Linked DNA regions of Pseudoduganella albidiflava. Each later gene encodes a partner of the first gene's protein in a complex. Links are inferred from orthologs where the notes say so. Each region holds a gene or a part of one and is shown on either strand. Other genes may lie near its edges. The genes, in order: tsaD and tsaB.

Region 1 (11,522 bases):
GCACCGGCTGGTCGCGCCTCGGGCAGCTGAAGGACTACCCGATCGACAAGCTGAAGATCGCGCAAGCCTTCCTGCGCGATGGCGGCGATGAAACGGTGATCCGCACCATCATCGCGATGGCGCGCAGCATGCGGATGACGGTGATCGCGGAAGGGGTGGAGACCCCGGGTCAGCTGGCTTTCCTGCGCGGCGAAGGGTGCGACCTGTACCAGGGCCGCCAGGCCGAAGCGGCGGTGCAGGACAGCGGCCTGGGTGGTGTTGCCAGTCTTGGCAGCCTGGCTGTCCAGGGCAGGGCGGATGCCTGGCAGTCGTAAGGCGCGTCAGAACAGCCGCATCCGCACCAGCACCTGCCCATGGTCGGACGCCTCGGGCCGCTCCAGCCGCAAATGGTCGTTGAAATAGCTGACGTCGACCACCTCGCCGATCGCGCGCGGCGAATGCCGGTTGAATTCCTCCGACACGAGCACGTGGTCGATCGTCGAGTAATGCCCTTCGTGGATGCTGGTATAGCCCACGTGGCGCAAGTGGTCCTGGCGCAGCTGGATCTGGTTGCTGTCGTACAGCCGGCCGCGGCGCTCCTCGGCCTGGGGCACCTTGCCGCCGTTGCCATCGATGCCGCGCGTGCCTCCGGTGCCCAGCACGATCGTGGTGGTGACGGCATCGGCCGTGTCGTTGAAGTCGCCGAGCACCACGCACGGCCGGCGCGTTTCGCGCATCATCTTCGACAGCAGCACGCGCAGCGCCACCGCCTCGGTGCCGCGCCAGACGAGCGAGCGCAGGCTGGCCATCGCGTAGTGCAGCGGGTCTTCGCCGCTGTCGCCACTGCGGTAATCGGGGCGGCGCGATTTCAGGTGCACCACCAGCACGTCCACGATGCGCTCGCCGGGCAGCACCACCTGCACATGCAGCGGCGCGCGGGCGAAACGGTCGGAGTCGGGGCTGCCGGAATCGCACGGCACATCGGCGGGAAAGCTGGCATAGATGGCGGGCGGGCCGGCGAAGGGCAGGCGCGATACGATGGCCACGCTCGGCGTCAGGCGGTGCGCCTGCGGATCCGGGTCGAAGCCGGCATGCAGCGCTTCGCCATACTTGCGGGTGCGGGACAGGACATCGCGCAATGCCGCCTGCGAAAAGATTTCCTGGAAGCCGATCACGTCCGCGTCGAGTTGATCGAGTTGCTGCGCGATCCAGTTCGCCTTGGCGTCGTAGCCTTCGGGAGTCAGGGGCTCGAGGTTGTCGTACAATTTCACGCCCGGCGGGGCGAGGTTGCAGACGTTGAAGGTCGCAAAGCGAATTTCTTCCTGCATAATGAGGAACTCCTTTTCAAACGATCGTAACACGGCATGGCCAAGAAAGAGCACATTTCAGAGACCCCGGCAACCGCGCTGCTCAGGCAGCACAAGGTGCCGTTCAGCGAACACCCTTACGAGTACGAAGAACATGGCGGCACCTCGGTGTCGTCGCGCGCACTGGGCGTCGACGAGCACCACGTGGTCAAGACCCTGGTGATGCAGGACGAAGCCGCCAAGCCATTGATTGTGCTGATGCACGGCGATCGCAAGGTGTCGACGAAAAATTTGGCGCGCAACATCGGCTGCAAGTCCGTCGAACCGTGCAAGCCGGAGGTCGCGCAGCGCCATTCGGGCTACATGGTGGGAGGTACTTCGCCGTTCGGCACGCGCAAGGCAATGCCGGTGTACGTCGAAGCATCCATCCTGCAACTGGAAACAATTTATATCAATGGCGGCCGGCGCGGTTTCCTGGTGGGCATCGCCCCCCGCACATTGACCGAGGTGCTGGGCGCGCGCCCGGTCACCTGCGCGCTGGCCGACTGATCGCCACGTGCTCCACCAACACTCCATAGGATAATTACAGGAAATGACTACCCTCCTGCTGGCGGTTGCCGCCTACCTGATCGGCTCGATCTCTTTCGCTGTCGTCGTGAGCAAGGTCTACGGCCTGTCCGACCCGCGCACCTACGGCTCCGGCAACCCGGGCGCCACCAATGTGCTGCGCAGCGGCAACAAGGGCGCCGCCATCTGGACCCTGGTCGGCGACGCCTTCAAGGGCTGGCTGGCGGTCTGGCTGGTGATCCGTTTCGCCGGCCAGCTCGGCGTCGGCGACGGCACCATCGCGCTGGTCGCCATCGCGGTCTTCCTCGGCCACCTGTGGCCGGTGTTCTTCCGCTTCGAGGGCGGCAAGGGCGTGGCGACGGCCGCCGGCGTGCTGCTGGCGCTGGATATCTGGCTTGGCCTGGCCACGCTCGCCACCTGGCTGATCATCGCCTACGCGTTCCGCTACTCGTCGCTGGCCGCGCTGATCGCCGCCGTGTTCGCGCCGCTGTACTACGGCCTGCTGTTCGGCGTGGAGCCGCAGCTGTTCGCGGTGGTGGCCATGTGCGGCCTGCTGATCTGGCGCCATGCGAAGAACATCGGCAACCTGATGGCCGGCAAGGAAAGCCGCATCGGCAGCAAGAGCAAGGGCGCCACCGCGGGTGCCAAGAAGAAGTAACTTGTAAAAGCGGCTTGCAATCCCGGCAACGGCCCTCATCATCCGGCGATCGGCCGCCGCCGGCGGCCCCGCATCCATGAAGGCCGCCATGTCCACACCCGCCATCTCCACGACCTCCACACCTGGCACACCCGCTCCGCTCCGTATCGATTTCGTTTCCGACGTGTCCTGCCCCTGGTGCGCGGTCGGGCTGAAGTCGCTGGAAACGGCGCTGGCCCGCATTCCCGAAGCGGCCGTCGAATTCCACTTCCAGCCCTTTGAACTCAACCCGGACATGGGCAAGGAAGGGCAGGACATCACCGAGCACATCGCCGAAAAATACGGCAGCACGCCGGAGCAGCAGGAACAGTCGCGCGAAATGATCCGCCAGCGCGGCGCGGCGGTCGGCTTCACGTTCGCGATGGACAAGCGCAGCCGCATCTACAACACCTTCGACGCCCACCGGCTGCTGCACTGGGCCGAGGAAGCGGGGCGCCAGAAGGAACTCAAGCACGCCCTGCTCGAAGCCTACTTCACGAACGGCGAAGACCCCAGCTCCCACGAGGTGCTGCTGGGCGCGGCAGAGCGGGTGGGGCTGGACCGAGCCGCCGCCCGGCAAGTGCTGGAATCCGGCCAGTTCGCCGACGAGGTGCGCATGCTCGAACAATACTGGCAGCAGGCCGGCGTGCGTTCGGTGCCGGCCGTCGTCATCAACCAGCGCCACCTCATTTCCGGCGGCCAGCCGCCCGAGGTGTTCGAAGGTGCGCTGCGGCAAATCCTGGCAGGCAAGTGATCCGCATGCCGGTGTGACCGCACCGGGTCTTTTGAGCTACACTGCCGCGGCACGAAATGTTGTTCATCCCGCCATCCACAGTGGGGAAGCGTGCGCGCAGCGAGCACCGTATCATCGGACCACAGACATCAGGAGAACAGCCATGCCGAAAGCCATCTGGAACGGCGCCGTCATCGCCGAGGCCACCGCCGACGAGGTGGAGATCGTCGAGCAGAACGTGTATTTCCCGCCCGAGCGCGTCAGGCGCGAATACCTGAAGGACAGCAGCCACACCACGCTGTGCCCCTGGAAGGGCGTGGCCAGCTACTATGACGTGGAAGTGGATGGCCAGTTGAACCGCAACGCCGCCTGGTACTACCCGGCCGCGAAGGACGCGGCCAAGGCCATCGAGGGCCGCATCGCGTTCTGGCACGGGGTCGAGGTCAGCCGCTGAGTGGATAACGTCACCCACACCTTCGTCGGGCTCGGCATCGGCGAACTGGTGCAACGCTCGCTGCCTGCCGAGCCCGACGAGGCGCGGCAGCGCACCCGCCACCGTCTGCTGCTGACAGCGTGCGCGGTGGCCAGCAATTTCCCCGACCTGGACCTGGTGCTGACCGACCTGCTGCCGGCACCGCTGGGCTACCTGCTGCACCACCGCGGCCATACCCATACCCTGCTGTACGCGATACCCCAGGCGCTGCTGCTGCTCGCCGCCTTGTGGCTGCTGTGGCCGAACGCGCGGCGCCTGCTCCGGCACAGCGGCCAGGCGCGGCTGGGGCTCGGGCTGGCCATCGGGCTCGGCTTCCTGCTGCACATGTCGATGGATTTCCTGAATTCTTACGGCATCCATCCACTGGCGCCGTTCGATCCGCGCTGGTTCTACGGCGACCTGGTGTTCATCGTCGAACCGGTGTTCTGGGTGGCCTTCGGCGTGCCGCTGGCGCTGGCCATCCCGCGGCGCTTCCTGCGCGGCGTGGCGCTGGCCGGGCTGGCGGCATTCCTGGGCTACGTCACCTGGCGCGGCTACCTGGATCCGGTCGCGCTGGCCGGCCTGCTGCTGATGGGCGGCTTCATCGCGGCGCTGCGCATCACGCGCATGCAGAGCCGGCGTGCGCTGGCCCTGTCGGCGCTGGTGTCGGTGGCCTTCATTGCCGTGCAGGGCGGCACCTCGTCGGTGGGGCGGGCCCGCGTGGAAGCGGCGCTGCAACGGGCCGATCCGGCATCGCGCGTGCTCGACGTGGCGATGACGGCCTTCCCGGCCCAGCCGCTATGCTGGTCCTTCGTGAGCATCGAGGAAAATGCCGGGCAGGGCAGCTACCGCATCCGCCGCGGCCTGCTCAACCTGGCGCCGGACGTGCTTGCGCATTGCCCGGCCGCGTTGGCCGATCCGGCCGCTCGCGACACGGAATCGGCCGGGGTGAGCTTTGCTTCCGCCTGGCAGGGCAGCCTGGCCACGCTGCGCACGCTGGCAAGGAACGATTGCCACGTGAACGCCTGGCTGCGCTTTGCGCGCATGCCGGCGGTGGATGCGGAAGTGGCCAGCGACCTGCGCTTCTCGGCCACGCCGCGCGGCAATTTCACGACGATGGACCTTGCCCAGGCCAGCCGCGAACCGTGCGGCAACGTGCCGCGCTGGGCGTATCCGCGCGCCGACCTGCTGGGGGCTGCGCTACATTGAGCCACCCCGCGACCATCCAGGCCCACCGCGTGAGTTCCCCATGAACACCCCCATGAACGAGCGTCCCACCAAGGCCCCGGCGCCGCCCGAGCTCTCGGCCGATCCGCACCAGCATTTCGGCAAGCCGGAGGGCGGCTGGCGCGAAGAGTTGTACGAGATCATCTTCGAGTCGCATACGCGCACGGGCCAGATCTTCGACCTCGTGCTGATCGGTGCGATCGTGCTGTCCGTCGTCACCGTGGTGCTGACGTCGATCGCGCCGGTGGCGCGCGCGTACGGGCCATGGCTGCTGGCGGCCGAATGGCTGTTCACGCTGCTGTTCACGGTCGAGTACATCGGCCGGCTGCTGTGCGTGAAGCGGCCGGACCGCTATGCGCGCAGCTTTTTCGGCATCATCGACCTGATGTCGGTGGTGCCCAGCTATGTATCGCTGTTCGTGCCCGGTTCGCATGTGCTGCTGGACGTGCGGATCCTGCGGCTGCTGCGCATCTTCCGGATCTTGAAGCTTACGCTGTATATCCAGGAATACGGCATGCTGGGCAATGCCCTGCTGGCCAGCCGGCGCAAGATCCTGATTTTTCTCTCCGTCGTGTTCATGATCGTGTTCCTGCTGGGCACGGTGATGTACGTGGTCGAGGGACCGCGGCACGGCTTCACCAGTATTCCCACGGCGGTTTATTGGGCCATCTCGACCGTGACGACGGTCGGCTTCGGCGACCTGGTGCCGAAGACGGATCTGGGCCGCGCCATCGCCTCGTGCATGATGCTGCTGGGCTGGGGCATCCTGGCGGTACCGACCGGCATCATCAGTTCCGAAATCACGCACCAGCGCGGCTTGCGCCCCGTTTCGGCGCGCGTCTGCACGCGCTGCCTGGCTTCCGGCCACGAGGCCGACGCGAGTTTCTGCAAGAGCTGCGGCGAGGCGCTGCCGCAAGAACCGCGCTGACCCTCGCAAGGTGCCGGGCGGCACGCCCGGCCATTGTCAATCCAACCACGACCGTTTCAAATTCGTGGCCATGGCACGCCATTTGCTGCTACATTGTCTCGTCTAGACATATTTCGCCAGGAGCGCACCATGAACGAATCAGTTTCGACCGCCGCGAAGTCGGCTCCACGCGAGCAGGCCAAGCCGCCGCGCACCGAGCGCATGGAAGAGTTACGCAAGAAACAGGTGAAGACCGGCGCTGTGGCGGCCGGCGGCCTGCTGGCCCTGGTGGGGCTGGCGGCAATGCTGCTGGGCGCCTGAACGACGCCAGCGGTCAGATAACCTTCAATTCATCCAGCGGCCATCGCGGCCGCACATTGAACGCATATTCCCGCTTCGCCGCGCCCGGATTGATCGACAGCCGCATCGCGCCGGCAAAGGCGATCATCGCGCCGTTATCGGTGCAGAACTCCAGTTCGGGGTAGTACACACGGAAGCGTTTCCTGGCTGCCGCCGCGTTCAGCGCGGCGCGCAGCTGGCTGTTCGCGCCCACGCCGCCGGCGATCACGAGCCGCTTCAGGCTCGTCTGCTTCAGCGCGGCCACGCACTTCGCCACCAGCACGTCGACGATCGCATCGACGAAGCCGCGCGCGATATTGGCCTTGTCCTGCTCGCAGACATTGGCGGCGCCGGCATTCTTCACGACCGTCAGCACGGCCGTCTTCAGCCCTGAAAAACTGAAGTTCAGGTCCTTCGAGTGCAACATCGGCCGGGGCAGCTTGTATGCGGCCGGATCGCCGAACTCGGCCAGGCGCGAAATGGCCGGCCCGCCCGGGTAGCCCAGCCCCAGCAGCTTGGCCGACTTGTCGAACGCCTCGCCGGCGGCATCGTCCAGCGTCTCGCCCAGCAGTTCGTACTGGCCCACGCCATCGACCCGCATCAGCTGCGTGTGGCCGCCCGACACCAGCAGCGCCACGAACGGAAACTCGGGCGGATCGGACGCCAGCAGCGGCGACAGCAGGTGGCCTTCCAGGTGGTGGATGCCGAGCACCGGCTTGTCCAGCGCCAGGCCCAGGCTGCACGCGATCGACGAACCGACCAGCAGCGCGCCGGCCAGGCCGGGGCCCTGGGTAAAGGCGATGGCATCGATATCGGCCGCGGCGATGTGCGCCCCTTCGAGCGTTTGCTGCAGCAGCGGGATAGCCCGGCGGATATGGTCGCGCGAAGCCAGTTCCGGCACCACGCCGCCATATTCCTCGTGCATGGCCACCTGCGAATGCAGCGCATGCGAAAGCAGGCCGCGGCCGGTGTCATACAGGGCCAGGCCGGTTTCATCACAGGAGGATTCGACGCCGAGAACGATCATGGTAGGGGCTAACAATGAGGACTGAAGATGACGGGCAATCCGCCATTGTATCGGAAAGCCGCGGCCACTTCAGCCAAGGCATCCCCAAGGCTGAGCCCGTGTCATGGTGGCATCGCAGGGATTTCAAGGAGCACCGCTCCTTGCCCGCGTTGCGGTGACGCCTTGCAAGGCGTCACTCCTTCCTGACACCATGACACGGGCTCAGCCATTGCAGGCCAGGAGGAGGGCGATCGCGGGGCGCGGGCGCACCGCGGCAGTGCGGTGGCGGGCCATGGCGGGGAGCTTTGCCGCCATGGTGATGGCATCGCTCTTGCTACTTCTACAGCGTTGCGGCGACCCGCCGTGGAAGGAGAGGCAATGCCCGAACACTGGAAACTGGTTTGCAAGGTCAAGGATATCGCGCCGGGAAGTGCGCACCACGTGCCGCGCGGCCTGGCATGGCAGGAGTTGCCGGGCGTGGCGGTGTTCCGCACGGCCGACGATCGCATCTATGCGCTGCTCGACAGTTGCCCGCACAAGGGCGCCCCGCTGTCACAGGGCATGGTGCTGGGCGAGCATGTGGCATGCCCGCAGCATCACTGGAATATCGCACTGGAGACGGGCTGCGCGGTGGCACCCGAGCAGGGTTGCACGCGGCGCTACAGCGTCAAGGTGGAGGACGGCAAGATCTACCTGGATTTGCTGGAGCTGAACGCGCCGGCCAGCCGCGCGGAAGCGGCGCTGGCCGGCACGTATGGCGTGGCGCCATTGGCCAGCACCTATCCATAGAAGAAGCGCGGCCGGCGTGCTTACGGCCGGCGGCGCAGTTCCGCGTCGGCCGACTTCAGCATCTGCACCGTGGTTTCCCAGTCGATGCAGGCGTCCGTCACCGAGCAGCCATACTTCAGTTCGGACAAATCGGCAGGGATCTTCTGGTTGCCGGCGCAGATGTTCGATTCGATCATCACGCCCACCAGCGAACGGTTGCCGTGCACGATCTGGTTGGTCACGTCCGTCATCACCAGCGGCTGCAGTTCCGGCTTCTTGTAGCTGTTCGCGTGCGAGCAGTCGACCACGATATTGGCCGGCAGCTTGGCTTTCGCCAGCGCCTGCTCGGCGATCGTGACCGACACGGAATCGTAGTTCGGGCGGCCATCGCCGCCGCGCAGCACCACGTGGCCGTAGGCATTGCCGCGCGTGCGCACGACGGAAACGCTGCCTTCGCCATTGATGCCCAGGAAAGCGTGCGGGTTGGCGGCGGACAGGATCGCGTTGATGGCGATGCTGATGTCGCCATCGGTGCCGTTCTTGAAGCCGACCGGCGTCGACAGGCCCGACGACATCTCGCGGTGCGTCTGCGATTCGGTGGTGCGCGCGCCGATCGCGGTCCAGGCGATCAGGTCGCCCAGGTATTGCGGCGAGATGGGATCGAGCGCCTCAGTCGCGGTGGGCAGGCCCAGCTCGCACACGTCGAGCAGGAACTGGCGCGCCTTTTCCATGCCGATATCCACGCGGAACGAATCATCCATGAACGGGTCGTTGATGTAGCCCTTCCAGCCGGTGGTGGTGCGCGGCTTCTCGAAATACACGCGCATCACCAGCAGCATCGTGTCCTTGACCTCTTCCTGCAGCGCCTTCAGGCGGCGGGCATAGTCCAGGCCGGCCACCGGATCGTGGATCGAGCAGGGCCCGACCACCACGAACAGGCGCCTGTCCTTGCGGTCGAGGATGTTGCGCAGGTCTTCGCGGCCCCTGGTGACGGTGGCGAATGCCGTGTCCGTCATGGGCAGCTTCGCGTGCAGTTCGGCCGGCGTGGGCATGGACGCGAACGAGGTAACATTGATGTTTTCGAGGTCGAGGGCAGTCATGGCTTCAGTTCTATGGCTTGTTTCTGTGCTTGGGGACGATGTATCGGGCTGTTCCTGGAGGCTTCGTGGCCATGGCTCGCGACTATGCTTCGGTAATGCACTGTCGGCTTCAGGTTTTCTTATGGGTAGTCGATTAGTGTAGCCGAAATGCGGTAAGCTGTTTCCATGAGTATCGAAAACACATCTTCTTCCACTTTGCCATCCACCTCGCCGGCCTCATCGGCGTCCACATCGGTATCCACCCTGGCGTCCACATCGGCACCCGCGGCGGACCGTTTCATTGCCGCGCCATTCATCAAGGAAATCGGCCGCGGCGTGAAGGGTGCGCGTAGCATGAGCCGTGCCGATGCCTTTACGCTCTATGACGCCATGCTGCATGGCCGCGTGTCCGACCTGGAGCTGGGCGGCATCCTGCTGGCCATGCGCATCAAGGGCGAATCCGTGGACGAGCTGGCCGGCTTCCTGGATGCCGCCGAAGCGTCGTTCACGCCGCTGCAGGCGCCCGCCGGTCCGTATGCGCCGGTGCTGATTCCCACCTACAACGGTGCGCGCAAGATGGCCAACCTGACAGCGCTGCTGGCGCTGCTGCTGGCGCGCGAAGGCGTGCCGGTGCTGGTGCACGGCGTCGCGCATAACGTGGGCCGCATCGCCACCGCCGAGGTGCTGGCCGAGCTGGGCATCGCCGCCGCCACCACGGTCGCGGAAGCGGAACGCGCGCTGGCCGAAGGCCACGTCAGCTTCATCACGATCGACACGCTGGCGCCCAGGCTGGCCCATCAGCTGGAACTGCGGCGCATCCTCGGCGTGCGCAATTCCACGCACACGATCGTCAAGATCCTGCAGCCGTTCGCCGCTCCGGCGCTGCGGCTGGTGTCGTACACGCATCCGGAATACCTGGAAACGCTGGGCGAGTACTTCACCACGGCCGCTCCGCATGCCCGCGGCGACGCATTCCTCATGCGCGGCACCGAAGGGGAAACGGTGGCGAACGCCAACAAGGCGCAAAAGATCGACTGGTTCCACGATGGCGAGCGCACCGTGCTCGTCGAGCGGCAAATGATCGCCGACACCGAGCCCGCGCTGCCTGAAGACAAGAGCGCCGCCGCCACCGCCGCCTGGATCCAGGCCGTGCTGCGCGGCGAGGTCCCGGTGCCCGATCCGATCGCCCAGCAGGTGGGCCACATCGTCACCGTCGCCCGCGAAGTGCGTGCCCGTCACGGCTGAGGCAATAGCCCAGCCTTCCCCCATTGCGGTAGAATGCCCGGTTTGACTGGCGGGACGGGCGTGATGGCGGAACAGTTTGACGTGGTGGTAATCGGTGCGGGCGCGGCCGGAATGATGTGCGCGGCGGCGGCGGGGCAGCGCGGCAAGCGCGTCGTGCTGGTCGACCATGCCGAGAAGCTGGCCGAGAAGATCCGCATTTCCGGCGGCGGGCGCTGCAATTTTACCAATATCAGTGCGGGGCCGGCCCATTTCCTGTCCGAGAACCCGCACTTCGCCAAGAGTGCGCTGTCGCGCTATACGCCGCAGGATTTCCTCGCGCTGGTGAAGAAATACCGCATCGCTTACCACGAGAAGCACAGGGGCCAGCTGTTCTGCGACGACTCGGCCGAGCAAATCATCGACATGCTGAAAGCCGAGTGCAACGCCGGCAACGTGCGCTGGCGCATGCCCGCCACGGTGCAGGGCGTGGAACAGCAAGGCGAGCGTTTCCTGGTGCAGACCAGTGCCGGCCTGATCGATGCGGGTGCCGTGGTGATCGCCACCGGCGGCCTGTCGATCCCGAAGATCGGCGCCACCGATTTCGGCTACCGCATCGCCAGCCAGTTCGGGCTGGCGATCGTCGAGCCCCGCCCGGCGCTGGTGCCGCTCACCTTCGATGCCCAGCAGTGGCAGCCGTTCGTGCCGCTGGCCGGGGTGTCGCTGGAAGTCGACGTGGAGACCGGTACGCTGAAGGGCCGCAAGGCCACGGGGGCACGTTTCCGCGAAGACCTGCTGTTCACGCACCGCGGCCTGTCCGGCCCGGCGATCCTGCAGATTTCCAGTTTCTGGCAACCCGGCACGCCGATCACGATCAACCTGTTGCCGGAACTCGACGTGGCCGCCACGCTGCTGGAAGGGAAGGGTACGATCAAGAAGCACCTGGGCAACGTGCTGGCGCAATGGCTGCCGGCGCGCCTGGCCGAAGGCTTGCTGCAGGCCCATGGCTTCCAGGCCGATGCGCGCCTGGCCGACATGCAGGACGCCCAACTGCGCCGCCTCGGCCAGGCCGTCAACGCCTGGACCATTACGCCGAACGGCTCCGAGGGCTACCGCAAGGCCGAGGTGACACGGGGCGGTGTCGACACGAAAGAGCTGTCGCAGCAGACCATGATGGCCAACCGCGTGCCCGGCCTGTATTTCATCGGCGAATCCGTCGACGTCACGGGGTGGCTGGGAGG
Region 2 (11,538 bases), 3.7 Mb from region 1 along the record:
TGTTCCTGAACAAGCGGGTGATCGCGCCGTTGCGCCGCCTGATGCGCGTTTCCGACCGCCTGGCGCAGGGCGACTTCGATACCCCGCTGGAAGTGCGCGGCAACGACGAACTGGGCCGCCTCGGCGCACGGCTGGAGCAGACCCGCGAAGCGCTGCGCCGGCTGTTCGAGGATGTCCGCCAGCGCGAGGAACGCTTCCGCACCATCGTGACGCAGGTGCCGGGCGCCGTGTTCCGCTACCGGCCGGACGGGCCGATCGAATTCGTCAGCGACGCCATCGAATCGATCTCCGGCTATACCGCCGCCCAGCTGATGCGCGGCACTACGCATTCCTGGGTCAACCTGATCACGCCGGAAGACCGCCGCATGCAGCGCCGCGCGCTGAAGAGCGCGATCGAGGAAGGGCGCGCGTATGAGACCGAGTACCGCATCGTCGACGCCAGCGGCGTCGAGCGCTGGGTGCTGGAAACCGGCCAGCCGCAGGTGTCGCCCGACGGCGGCGCGCCGTGGGTCGATGGCATCCTGTCCGATATCAGCGAGCGCAAGCACAACGAGATGCGCATCGAAGCGCTGCTCGCCGAGCAGGGCGCGATCCTGGACAACGTGATGTTCGGCGTGATGTTCGTACGCCACCGCACCATCCTGTCGGTGAACCGCCGTTGCGAGGAACTGTTCGGCTACGAGCCGGGCGACATGGTGGGCAAGTCGACCGCCATCGTGTTCCCCACCGCCTTCGATTTCGAAGCGGCCGGCGCGCGCCAGTACCCCACGCTGGGCCAGGGCGAGTACTTCAGCGAGGAGCGCAGCTACCGCCGGCGCGACGGCACGCTGTTCTGGTGCATGGTCAGCGGCTGCGCGATCGACCAGAACCGCCCGAACGACGGCAGCATCTGGGTATATGCCGATATCACGGCGCGCAAGGAGGCCGAAGAGAAGCTGCGCCTGTCGGCCACCGTGCTCGAACATATCGCCGATGGCGTGATGGTGATCGACCGCGATGGCCGCATCGTCGCCGTCAATCCCGCGTTCACGCAGGTCACCGGCTTTACCGAGGCCGAGGCGCTGGGCCGCGACCTGAGCCTGACCCGGTCGGCGCGCCACGACGCGGCATTCCACCAGCAGCTGTGGGCGGAACTGGTCGACACCGGCTGCTGGCAGGGCGAGCTGTGGGCGCTGCGCAAGGGTGGAGAGCAATTCCTGCAATCGCTGACCATCACCGCGGTGCGCGACGCGCAGGGCGTGACCACGCATTACGCGGGCGTGTTCAGCGATATCACGCTGGTCAAGGAAAACGAGGAAAAGCTCGACCACCTGGCCCACCACGATTCGCTGACCGAACTGCCGAACCGGCTGCTGTTCAACGACCGGCTGCAGCACGCCCTCGACCGGGCGCAACGCTCGGCCGAGCAGCTGGCGCTGCTGTTCATCGACCTGGACCGCTTCAAGAACGTCAACGACACGCTGGGCCACCACATCGGCGACGAATTGCTCAAGCAGGTGGCCGCGGCGCTGTCGGACCGCCTGCGCGACGGCGACACGCTGGCGCGACTGGGCGGCGATGAATTCGTGGTGCTGCTCGAAGGGATCGCCGGCGAGTACGCCGTCACCCTGGTGGCGGAAAAGCTGGTGGCGATGTTCGAGCAGCCGTTCCTGGTGGCGGGCCATGAGCTGTTCGTCACGTGCAGCATCGGCATCAGCCTGTATCCGCACGACGGCACCGACCGGAATGTGCTGATCAGGAATGCCGACGTGGCGATGTACCAGGCCAAGGCGCGCGGCCGCAACGGCTACCGCTTCTATGCGCCGTCGATGACGGGCGAGGGCGTCGAGCGCCTGCGCCTGGAAACCTGGCTGCGCCGCTCGCTGGAAAAGGACGAGATGTTCCTGAACTACCAGCCGCAGGTGGAAATCGACACCGGCCGGCTGATCGGCGTGGAAGCACTGGTGCGCTGGAACCATCCGGAACTGGGCCTGGTGCCGCCGGTGCGCTTCATTCCCCTCGCCGAGGATTCCGGCTTCATCAGCCAGCTGGGCGAGTGGGTGCTGGCGCAGGCCTGCCGGCAGATGGTGCGCTGGGAAGCGGCCGGCCTGGTGGTGCCGAAGATCGCCGTCAACCTGTCGGTGCGCCAGTTCGAGCGGGGCACGATCGTGCGCACCGTCGGCGACATCCTGCGTGAAACGGGCCTGGCGCCGCACCGGCTGCAGCTGGAAGTGACGGAGTCGCTGATCATGAACACGGGCGACGCGCTGCAGTACATCAATGGCCTGCACGCGCTCGGCGTGAGCCTGGCGATCGACGACTTCGGCACCGGCTATTCGTCGCTGGCGTACCTGAAGCAGATGCCCGTGCAGACGCTGAAGATCGACCGCTCGTTCATCAAGGATATCCACGAGGATGCCAACGACGAGGCGATCGCGATCGCCATCATCCAGCTCGGCAAGAGCATGAACCTGTCGGTGATCGCCGAAGGCGTCGAGACGGACGAGCAGGCCGCCTTCCTGCTGCGCCACGGCTGCAAGCAGGCGCAGGGTTATTTCTACAGCCGCCCGGTGATGCCGGACGACCTGCTGCACCGCTGGCTGCCCTAGCGAACCGCAGATTCATTCATGGCGGCAGGCTCCCGCGCGGCGGCAAGCCAGAACAGCAGCGCCGCGACACTGACGCCGGCGCCGAGCAGGCACACCAGCCGCCAGCCGCCGGCCGCATGCGCGGCGGTGGCGGCCAGCGCGCCGGCGCCGCTGCCGGCCGCATAGAACAGCATGTAGCAGCCGATCATCCGGCTGGGCGCCACGCCGGTGCGCAGGATCAGGCTCTGGTTGGTCACGTGCAGCGCCTGCACCGCCAGGTCGAGCGCGACGATGCCGGCAGCCAGCGCCACCAGCGATGCGGGCGTGAAGGCCAGCGGCAGCCATGCCGCGCACAGCAGCAAGAGCGCCGCTCCGGTGGTGCGGTCGCCGTGGCCGCGATCGGCCAGGCGGCCCGCGCGCATCGCGCCCAGCGCACCGATCAATCCCACCAGCCCGAACGCGCCGATCGCGGTGTGGGGCAGCGCGTGGGGCGGGCCGGCCAGTTCCAGTGCCAGGGCGCTCCAGAAAATGTTGAACACCGCGAACATCAGCAGGGCGATGATGCCGCGCTGGCGCAGGACCCGGTCGCTGCGCAACAGCGCCGCCATCGAGCCGATCAGCTGCCGGTATGGCAATGGCCGGGATGGCGGCGGCACGGCCGGCAGCGCGCGCCACAGCACGGCGGCCAGCAGCACCGTCGCCGCGGAGGATACCGCATACACGGTGCGCCAGCCCGCCAGGTCGGCGATCGCGCCGGCCACCACGCGCGCGCCCAGCAGCCCGAGTACCACGCCACCCTGTACGGCACCGACGACGCGGCCACGCTCCGCGTCCGCCGCGCTGGCCGCCACGCAGGCGATCAGGCCCTGCGTCATGGCCGTGCCCAGCAAGCCCGCCAGCAGCATCGCCGCCAGCAACGGCCCGGTGCGCTGCGCCGCCCAGATACCGGCCAGCGCGAGGGCCAGCGCGCCGAGTTGCGCCATCAGCAGGCGGCGCCGGTCGAAGCGGTCGCCCAGCGGCACGAGGAACAGCAGCGCGAGCACGCTGCCGGCCTGCGTGGCCGTGACGATGGCGCCGGCCGCCGCGCGGTCGAGCGCCAGGTCGGCGGCGATCAGGTCGAGCAGCGGTTGCGCGTAGTAGACATTGGCGACGCACAGGGCGGCCGACGCCGCGAGCAGCGCCAGGCGGGCGGTGGAAAAAGACATGGCATCTCCAAAGTAGTTGCAAAACAAAACTGGTTGAAGCGTACGCGTTGTAGTTTTAAAATGCAACCACTGGAGGGGTGGAATGGCGAGGAAGCACAATGAGCGGGCGGAGCCGTGCCCGGTGGCACGCGGCGTGGACCTGGTCGGCGACCGGTGGGCATTGCTGATCGTGCGGGACGCGTTCGACGGCGTGCGCCGCTTCGGCGATTTCCAGCGCGGCCTCGGCGTGGCGCGCAATATCCTGGCCGACCGGCTGCGCACGCTGGTGGAGGAAGGTATCCTCGCCAGCCAGCCGGCATCGGATGGTTCGGCATACCAGGAATATGTGCTGACCGCGAAGGGCCAGGACCTGTTTCCCGTGATCGTCGCACTGCGCCGGTGGGGCGAGCGCCACCTGTTCGCGCCCGGCGAGCCCCATTCCGTGCTGGTGCGTCGCGATACCGGCGCGCCGGTGGGGGAGCTGGCACTGCGCACGGCGGACGGCGTGGCATTGTCGGCGACCGAGACGTATGTCAGGAAAGTGGCGCCCGGGGCGTGAAGCCGGCGGAACACGCCTGCTCATGCGCGGCGCTTGCCTAGACAGCGCGTGCGGCAAGGCAGCGTGTGTCGAATTTCTTTACATCGGCCTCGCGTTTCAGCGATAGGTCTTTGAAATCAATCAACCTGAAATGCTGGCATGCGTGTTGCTCGTTCTTTCCCTTGTCCAATCTCAAGGGGGATCCCATGCAAGTCTTCGCCATACTGTCCCGCGCCGCCCGGCTGCTGGCATTCGCTGCCCTGATCGGCACCTGGGCCGGCACTGCCCAGGCGTCCGTGATCTGGACACTGAACAATTTCAACTTTACGGATGGTGCCACGGCCTCGGGGACGTTCACCTGGGAGGAGACCACAAACCGGGTCACCGCCTGGAACATCGCCACGACGACGGGCCTGTTCTTCGGGAATTCCTACACCAGCGACGATCCCGAAGGACTGACGACGGTCGACACGAATTTTCAGATGATCACCTTCTGGACAGGCAACTGGAACCTGCGCCTGGGCCTTGCCAGCCTGGATGCGCTCGACACGCCGGCGGCGCACCAGGAACTGTTTTCGCAGGAACCGCTCTTTACCGGACAGCACGGCTACCTCGAGTGCGCGAACTGTGCGCCTTACCGCTTCGGCGAGGCGGGCGCCTGGCTGTCGGCCGCCGTGGTGCAGGTTCCCGAACCGTCCGCGCTGGCGTTGAGCGCCCTGGCGCTGTGCATCATGGTGGCGGTGCGTCGCAGGAGGTCATGACGGAAAGCGGCAGTGCCTCGGCCGGAGCCGGCCGCGGGTGCCGGCTGGTGCCCGGCAGGCAATGCGTCGCGCCCGGGAGGCACTGCGTCAGCCGGTGCCCATCAGCTGGCGCAGGTTGCAGGTCTTCTGCCACTGGCGGCGCTCGGCGGTGCTGCCGGCCTGGCGGTCCAGTTCCGCGTCGCTGGTGGCGGCGATCGTGTCGATCAGCCGGCTGGCCACGTTCGGGTCGGGCAGCATCGTGCCGAAAAACGCCACCGTTTCATGGTGCTGGATCAGCAGGGTAGGGAAGTTTTCCACATCGAGGTCGCCCACCAGGTCGGCGTGGTCTTCGATGTCGACCCACAGGAAATATTTTCCGGGATGGCGCGCGGCCAGTTCCTCGAAGGCGGCGCGGTAGCTGGAGCAGGTGCCGCACCAGGCGGCGCACAGGCAGGCCACGACCAGGCGGTCCTGCGCCAGCGCGGCGGCCACCTCGGCGCGGTTGTCGGCGTATAGGGTTGTGCTGTGCATGGCCGCATTGTACAGCGTCGGCCGGGCGGCTGCCGTGCCTGCGATGGCTGGGCCGCCGCCGCCGCGCAAGGTAAAATACTGCCCATGTCCAAGTCTTCCCCTACCATCCTTGCCCTTGAAACATCCTCCGAACTGGCTTCCTGCGCGCTGCTGCACGGCGGCCGCCTGAGCTCGCGCAGCTCGGACGGCGTGCGCACGCACTCGGCCTCGCTGCTGCCCATGGTGCAGGAATTATTGGCCGAGGCAGGCATCGCCCTGGCCGATTGCGACGCGATCGCCTATGGCGCCGGGCCCGGTTCGTTTACCGGTGTGCGCACCGCCTGCGGCATTGCCCAGGGCCTCGGCTTCGGCGCCGGCCTGCCGGTGGTGCCGGTGGTGACGCTCGACGCCATGGCGCTGGCCTGCCACGAGCGCCACGGCGCCGCCGAAGTGCTGGCGGTGCTCGATGCGCGGATGAACGAGGTGTACTGGGCGCAATACCGGTTCGGCGACGCGCTGCCTGGCGCCGCGGGCACGCGGTTGCCTGTGCCTGTCGTGCCGGCCACGTTGTCGGCCCCGGCGGGCGTGGCGCCGCACGGTGCGCCGCTTGCCTGCGGCAATGGTTTCACGGCATATCCGGAAGCCTTCGCCGGCCGGCCGTTCGCCGCCGGTGCCGATACGGCCGTGCTGCCGCACGCGGAACAGGTGGCCCGCCTGGGTGCCGCGGCCTTCGTGGCCGGGCAGGGCATGCCGGCCGCCGAAGCGCAGCCGCTTTACCTGCGCAACAAGGTGGCGTACACGAAGGCCGAGCGCGCGGTCATGAACGAGGCGCCGGGCGGGGTGAAGGCATGACGCGGCAGCCCACCTGGGACCTGGCACGGCTGGTCTACGAACCGATGCGGCAGGCCGACCTCGACGAGGTGGTGGCGCTCGAGCACGACGTGTACCCGCATCCGTGGACGCGCACCAATTTCGCCGATTCGCTGAAGAACGGCTACCACGCGTGGGTGCTGCGCGACCCGCTGCGCGAACTGATCGGCTACTTCCTCGTGATGGCCGTCGTCGACGAGGCGCACCTGCTGAACGTGGCGGTGGCCGCGCGCTGGCAGGGCAAGGGCCTGGGGCGCTTCCTGCTGAACCAGTCCGCCGCCTGCGCGCGCGGCCTCGGCATGGAATCGATGCTGCTGGAGGTGCGCCCGTCGAACGTGCGCGCGCTCGACATCTACCGCCGTTACGGCTTCGCCGAGATCGGCCGCAGGAAGGGATATTACCCGGCCGCCGACGGCAAGCGCGAGGATGCCATCGTGATGCGGATCGTGCTATGAGCCTGACACAGCGCAGCAGCGCATTCCTGCAGGAGATGGGCGTCGGGCCGCGCTGGCTGTTGCGCGACCGCGTGCATGGGGTTGCCGAAGCAGTGGCCGAAGCCGTGGCCGAAGCGGCGCCGGTGCCGGCCATCGAGGAACAGCCGGCAGCCGTCGAAGCGCCGGTCGCTGCCATCCCGTTCGCTCATGAACCGGCCGCGCCCGCGCCGGTGGTCCCTGAAACGGTGGCCCGTGCGGATACCACGCCTGCCGCCGTCGCGCCGGCCGTACCGGATTCGCCGCCGCCGCGCCCGGCCGCGCCGCCCGCCGCAACGAGCGACGACGATACCGCCTGGTTCGACAACGCGCCGGCACCGCCGCCGAAAGCGCCCACGCTGAAGCAGCCGGCGCCGCCGCGCGCGAAGGCCGAGGCGCCGCAAAGCGGAGAAGACACCTCGTGGTTCGATGCCGTGCCGGCCGTACCGGTACAGCGTGCGCCCCAGCGCGGCGCCGCCACCGACGAGGAAATCGCCGCGATGGACTGGCCGGAACTGCAGGCCGCCGTGCGCGGTTGCACGCGCTGCCGGCTGTGCGAGACGCGCCGCGCAGCCGTGCCGGGCCATGGCGACGAACGCGCGCGCTGGCTCGTGCTGGGCCTCGCACCCACGCCCGCCGACGAGAAGGCGGAGCAGCCGTTCGCCGGGCCGCCTGGCCAGCTGCTGCACAACATGCTGCGCGCGGTGGACCTGTCGGTGGCGCGGGGCGCCTATGCGACCACGCTGGTGAAATGCCGCCCGGTGGCGGATGATGGCGCCGACCGCCTTCCCGCGGCCGACGAACTGGCCGCCTGCCGCCCGTACCTGCAGCGCGAGCTGGCGCTGACGGGCGCGGGCCTGGCGCTCACCCTGGGTGGCGTGACGGCCAAGGGCCTGCTCGGCATGGCCGCGCGCGGCAAGGTGCTGCGCTACGACCACCCGGGTGGCGAACTGCCTGTCGTCGCCACGTTCCATCCGGCCGACCTGCTGAAGAAGCCGGAAGACAAGGCCAGGGCGTGGGCCGACCTGTGCCTGGCGCGTTCCGCCCATGCCGGCCGCCGCTGAGTCCGCCAAAGGAGCGACGTACCAGGCGCGCTTCGAGCGCCGCTGGCGGCACCTGACGCGCCCGCACGTGCGGGCGCTGGCGTGGCTGCTCGACGCCCCCGACCTGCTGGACGCGAACGCGCCGTACTGGCACGGCCGCATCGCCGCGCCCGGGCCGGTCGCGCCGGAAGTCGAGGCCTGGCTGGCGGCCCTCGAAGCCGACCCCGCGCCGCTCGAGGCGGCGCTGGGCGGCCGCTTCTATTCCCGCCTTGGCCTGTATGCCGAAAAGCTGATGGCCTTTTATTTTGCGCAGCGGGGCACGCTGGCCGCGCACGGCCTGCAGGTGCGCACCAACCATCACGGCATCAAGGGCAACGGCGGCAAGGAAACGGTGGGCGAGTTCGATTTCCTGCTCGACGAAGCTGGCGGCGGCCTGCGCCACATCGAGTTCGCCACCAAGTTCTACCTGCTGGACAGCGACGTGGCCACCACCGACTTCGACCTGCTGGTGGGCCCGAACCTGGGCGACACGCTGGGACGCAAGATGCGCAAGATCTTCGACCAGCAGCTCGCGCTGGCGCAGCATCCGGCCGCGCAGCAGGTGCTGCCGCGGCCGGTGACGGCGGCCCAGGCGCTCGTCAAGGGCTGGCTGTTCTATCCACCCGGAGCGGTGGATGGCGAGGTACCCGTCATCCCCGGCATCACGGCCGATCATTGCCGGGGACGCTGGCTCACGCTGGCCGGCCTTGCCGGCGAAGCGGGGCATGCGCAGGAACGCTTCGTGGTGATGCCGCGCCTGCAGTGGCTGGCGCCGCTGAAGGCGCGCGTCGGCGATGCGCTGCCGGCGGTGCCTGCACCCTTGGCGCGAGGCGAGCTGGCGGTGCTGCTGGCGACGAAGTTCGAGGCGGACGCGTCACCGGTAATGGTGGCAACGATCCGCGAGGAGGATGGCTGGCTGCTGGAGGAGTCGCGCGCGTTCGTGGTGCGCGACGACTGGCCGGCGCGGGCCGCGATCAGGCGGCAGACGGGGCAGAAACCCGGGTAGAAGCCGGGGTAGAAGCGGGGGGCTTAGGGTACAGGTGCCGGGCATCTTCTTTCGGCCGCTTCATCCGGGGAAAATGCCCGGGGCCCGTCATTTCCAGGATGCGCGCGAAAACCGGTGTCCGACAATTTTTCCGCAGGCGGAAAAAATGTCCGACACCAGGCCGGTTGCGGCATGGCCGCGGTCAGTGTTTGTGCTCGCCGATCAGCGCCAGCGAATCGTGCTCGCGCTGGTTGGCCACGTGCAGCCGCTTGATGGCGATCATGGTCCCCGACAGGAACAGGCCGAACAGCACGATGATCGTGTTCAGTGCCAGGTCCATGCGCAGCATCAGCGAATACATGGCCAGCATGGTCAGGATCGACAGGTTCTCGTTGAAGTTCTGCACGGCGATCGAGTGCCCGGCACTCATCAGCACGTGGCCGCGGTGCTGCAGCAGGGCGTTCATGGGCACCACGAAGAAGCCGGCCAGGCCGCCCACCAGGATCAGCAGCGGGTAAGCCAGCCACGGCGTGTGGATGAAGGCCATCGTCATCACGATGAAGCCCATGGCGATGCCGAGCGGGATCACGGAGAGCGACTGGCGCAGCGAAATCATCCTGGCCGACATGATCGCGCCCACCGTCACGCCCAGTCCCACCAGGCCGACCATCGTGGTGGCCTTTTCATAACTCATGCCCATCGACTGCTTGGCCCATTCCAGCACGATGAACTGCAAGGTGGCACCGGTGCCCCAGAACAGCGTGGTCACCGCCAGCGAAATCTGGCCCAGCTTGTCGCGCCACAGGATCATGCAGCAGTTGGCGAAGTCCTCGATCAGGCGCACCGGATTGCGTTCCTGGTGCGGGTACACGCAGCCGGTCAGCGGAATGCGCAGGTTGAACAGCGCGGCGCAGATATACAGGATGCCGACGATCATCAGCGCGCCATAGGCGGGATTGTTCATGCCGATGTCCCAGCCCACCATGATCGACTCGGCGCGGTCGCTGACCAGGGCACCGCCCATCACGGTGCCGAGGATGATCGAGGAAATCGTCAGGCCTTCGATCCAGCCATTGGCGGCCACCAGCTTTTCCGGCGGCAGCAGCTCGGTCAGGATGCCGTACTTGGCGGGCGAATAGATGGCGGCGCCGATGCCCACGATCGCATAGGCGGCCAGCGGATGCACTTCATAGAACAGCAATGCGCAGCCGAAGATCTTGACCAGGTTCGCGATGAACATGACCCGGCCTTTCGGCAATGCGTCGGCGAAGGCGCCCACGAATGCGGCCAGCAGCACATAGAACAGCACGAAGAGGAACTTCAGCAGCGGCGTGATCCATGCCGGCGACTTCATCGTGATCAGCAGGTCGATCGCGACGAACAGCAACGCATTGTCCGCCAGCGACGAAAAGAACTGCGCCGCCATGATGGTGTAGAAACCACGATTCATTGTGGAAGGGCCTTAAAACCGATATCGGCTTGCTTTATACCATGAAAGATATGCTTTCCAAAGAAAACGGCAGGGCAATCTGAATGGTCGTTCGATTACCGGGAAGCCGCCTGCGCATTGGGCTGGCGCGGCCGCCGGGCACGCCGGTCTTAAGCTCCGCCTAAGGGAGGGTGTGCGGTAAAATGCCCGCTTCACTTTCTGACGCGAATGCGCCCACTCCGCCATGCCAAGGCCGATCGTTGCCACCATCCACGTCGCTGCGATGCAGCATAACCTGGCCCGCGCCCGTGCCTGCGCGCCCGCCGCGAAGGCTTGGGCCGTGGTCAAGGCGAATGCCTACGGCCATGGCCTGCAGCGCGCGCTGCGCGGCTTCGCCGATGCCGACGGCATGGCGCTGATCGAGTTCGATAACGCGGTGCGCCTGCGCGAGATGGGCTGGAGCAAGCCGGTGCTGCTGCTCGAAGGCTGGTTCGACGCGGCCGACCTGCATGCGATGGCGGAGCATGGCTTGAACGGCACGGCCCATTGCATGGAGCAGATCGCGCTGCTGGAACGCACGCCGCTGGCCCGGCCGGTCGACGTGCACCTGAAAATGAACACCGGCATGAACCGCCTGGGTTTCCAGCCCGGCGAGTTCGCCGCCGCGCATGCGCGGCTGCGCGCCATCCCGCACGTGGGCCGCATCACGCTGATGACGCACTTCGCCAACGCCGATGAAGCGGCGCACGAGTGCCTGCCGATCCGCGAGCAGATCCGCCGTTTCGAGGCGGGGGCGGCGGGGCTGGATGCGCCGCGCAGCCTGGCCAATTCGGCCGGCGTGCTGCGCATGCCGGAGTTGCGCGAGGAACTGGTCAGCGACTGGATCCGTCCCGGCATCATGCTGTATGGCGGCACGCCGGGTGGCGGCAGCGCGGCGGACTACGGCTTGCGGCCGGCGATGACGCTGGCAAGTGAACTGATCGGCATCCAGCACATCGCGGCGGGCGATTTCGTCGGCTACGGCAGCCGCTTCGAAGCGGACCGCGACATGCGCATCGGCACCGTGGCGTGCGGCTATGCCGACGGCTATCCGCGCCATGCGCCGACCGGCACGCCGGTGCTGGTGGATGGCTTCCGGACCCGTACGGTGGGCCGCGTGTCGA

What was found.
Region 2: the proteins of tsaD (region 1) and tsaB are in contact, whole or in part, in a solved structure (PDB 4WQ4), measured with the Escherichia coli proteins. The link is inferred for Pseudoduganella albidiflava from one-to-one orthologs.

What each region holds. Positions count from the first base shown.
Region 1 is NZ_CP036401.1:618,449-629,970, forward strand. What follows is about bases 5,219-8,130. They hold tsaD (tRNA (adenosine(37)-N6)-threonylcarbamoyltransferase complex transferase subunit TsaD), read right to left. Parts: upstream 7,235-8,130; coding sequence 6,203-7,234; downstream 5,219-6,202. Other genes in these bases: EYF70_RS02720 (ion transporter), read left to right, coding at 5,219-5,889; EYF70_RS30975 (hypothetical protein), read left to right, coding at 6,019-6,189; nirD (nitrite reductase small subunit NirD), read left to right, coding at 7,592-8,002; EYF70_RS02735 (3-deoxy-7-phosphoheptulonate synthase), read right to left, coding at 8,023-8,130. Outside these bases: EYF70_RS02685 (putative bifunctional diguanylate cyclase/phosphodiesterase), read left to right, coding at 1-314; EYF70_RS02690 (endonuclease/exonuclease/phosphatase family protein), read right to left, coding at 321-1,307; ybaK (Cys-tRNA(Pro) deacylase), read left to right, coding at 1,344-1,835; glycerol-3-phosphate 1-O-acyltransferase PlsY, read left to right, coding at 1,879-2,511; EYF70_RS02705 (DsbA family oxidoreductase), read left to right, coding at 2,600-3,283; EYF70_RS02710 (DUF427 domain-containing protein), read left to right, coding at 3,426-3,716; EYF70_RS02715 (metal-dependent hydrolase), read left to right, coding at 3,717-4,943; more of EYF70_RS02720, read left to right, coding at 4,984-5,218; more of EYF70_RS02735, read right to left, coding at 8,131-9,081; EYF70_RS31470 (hypothetical protein), read right to left, coding at 9,201-9,416; DNA-binding protein YbiB, read left to right, coding at 9,415-10,305; EYF70_RS02745 (BaiN/RdsA family NAD(P)/FAD-dependent oxidoreductase), read left to right, coding at 10,369-11,522.
Region 2 is NZ_CP036401.1:4,330,049-4,341,586, reverse strand. The notes cover bases 4,590-7,517. They hold tsaB (tRNA (adenosine(37)-N6)-threonylcarbamoyltransferase complex dimerization subunit type 1 TsaB), read left to right. Parts: upstream 4,590-5,644; coding sequence 5,645-6,391; downstream 6,392-7,517. Other genes in these bases: EYF70_RS17830 (uracil-DNA glycosylase), read left to right, coding at 6,861-7,517; rimI (ribosomal protein S18-alanine N-acetyltransferase), read left to right, coding at 6,388-6,864; EYF70_RS17845 (thioredoxin family protein), read right to left, coding at 5,138-5,560; EYF70_RS17850 (PEP-CTERM sorting domain-containing protein), read left to right, coding at 4,590-5,050. In the rest of the region: EYF70_RS17865 (bifunctional diguanylate cyclase/phosphodiesterase), read left to right, coding at 1-2,588; EYF70_RS17860 (MFS transporter), read right to left, coding at 2,585-3,772; EYF70_RS17855 (winged helix-turn-helix transcriptional regulator), read left to right, coding at 3,855-4,310; more of EYF70_RS17850, read left to right, coding at 4,496-4,589; more of EYF70_RS17830, read left to right, coding at 7,518-7,943; EYF70_RS17825 (DUF1853 family protein), read left to right, coding at 7,927-8,967; lysophospholipid transporter LplT, read right to left, coding at 9,149-10,396; alr (alanine racemase), read left to right, coding at 10,620-11,538. UniProt on the Escherichia coli protein: Required for the formation of a threonylcarbamoyl group on adenosine at position 37 (t(6)A37) in tRNAs that read codons beginning with adenine.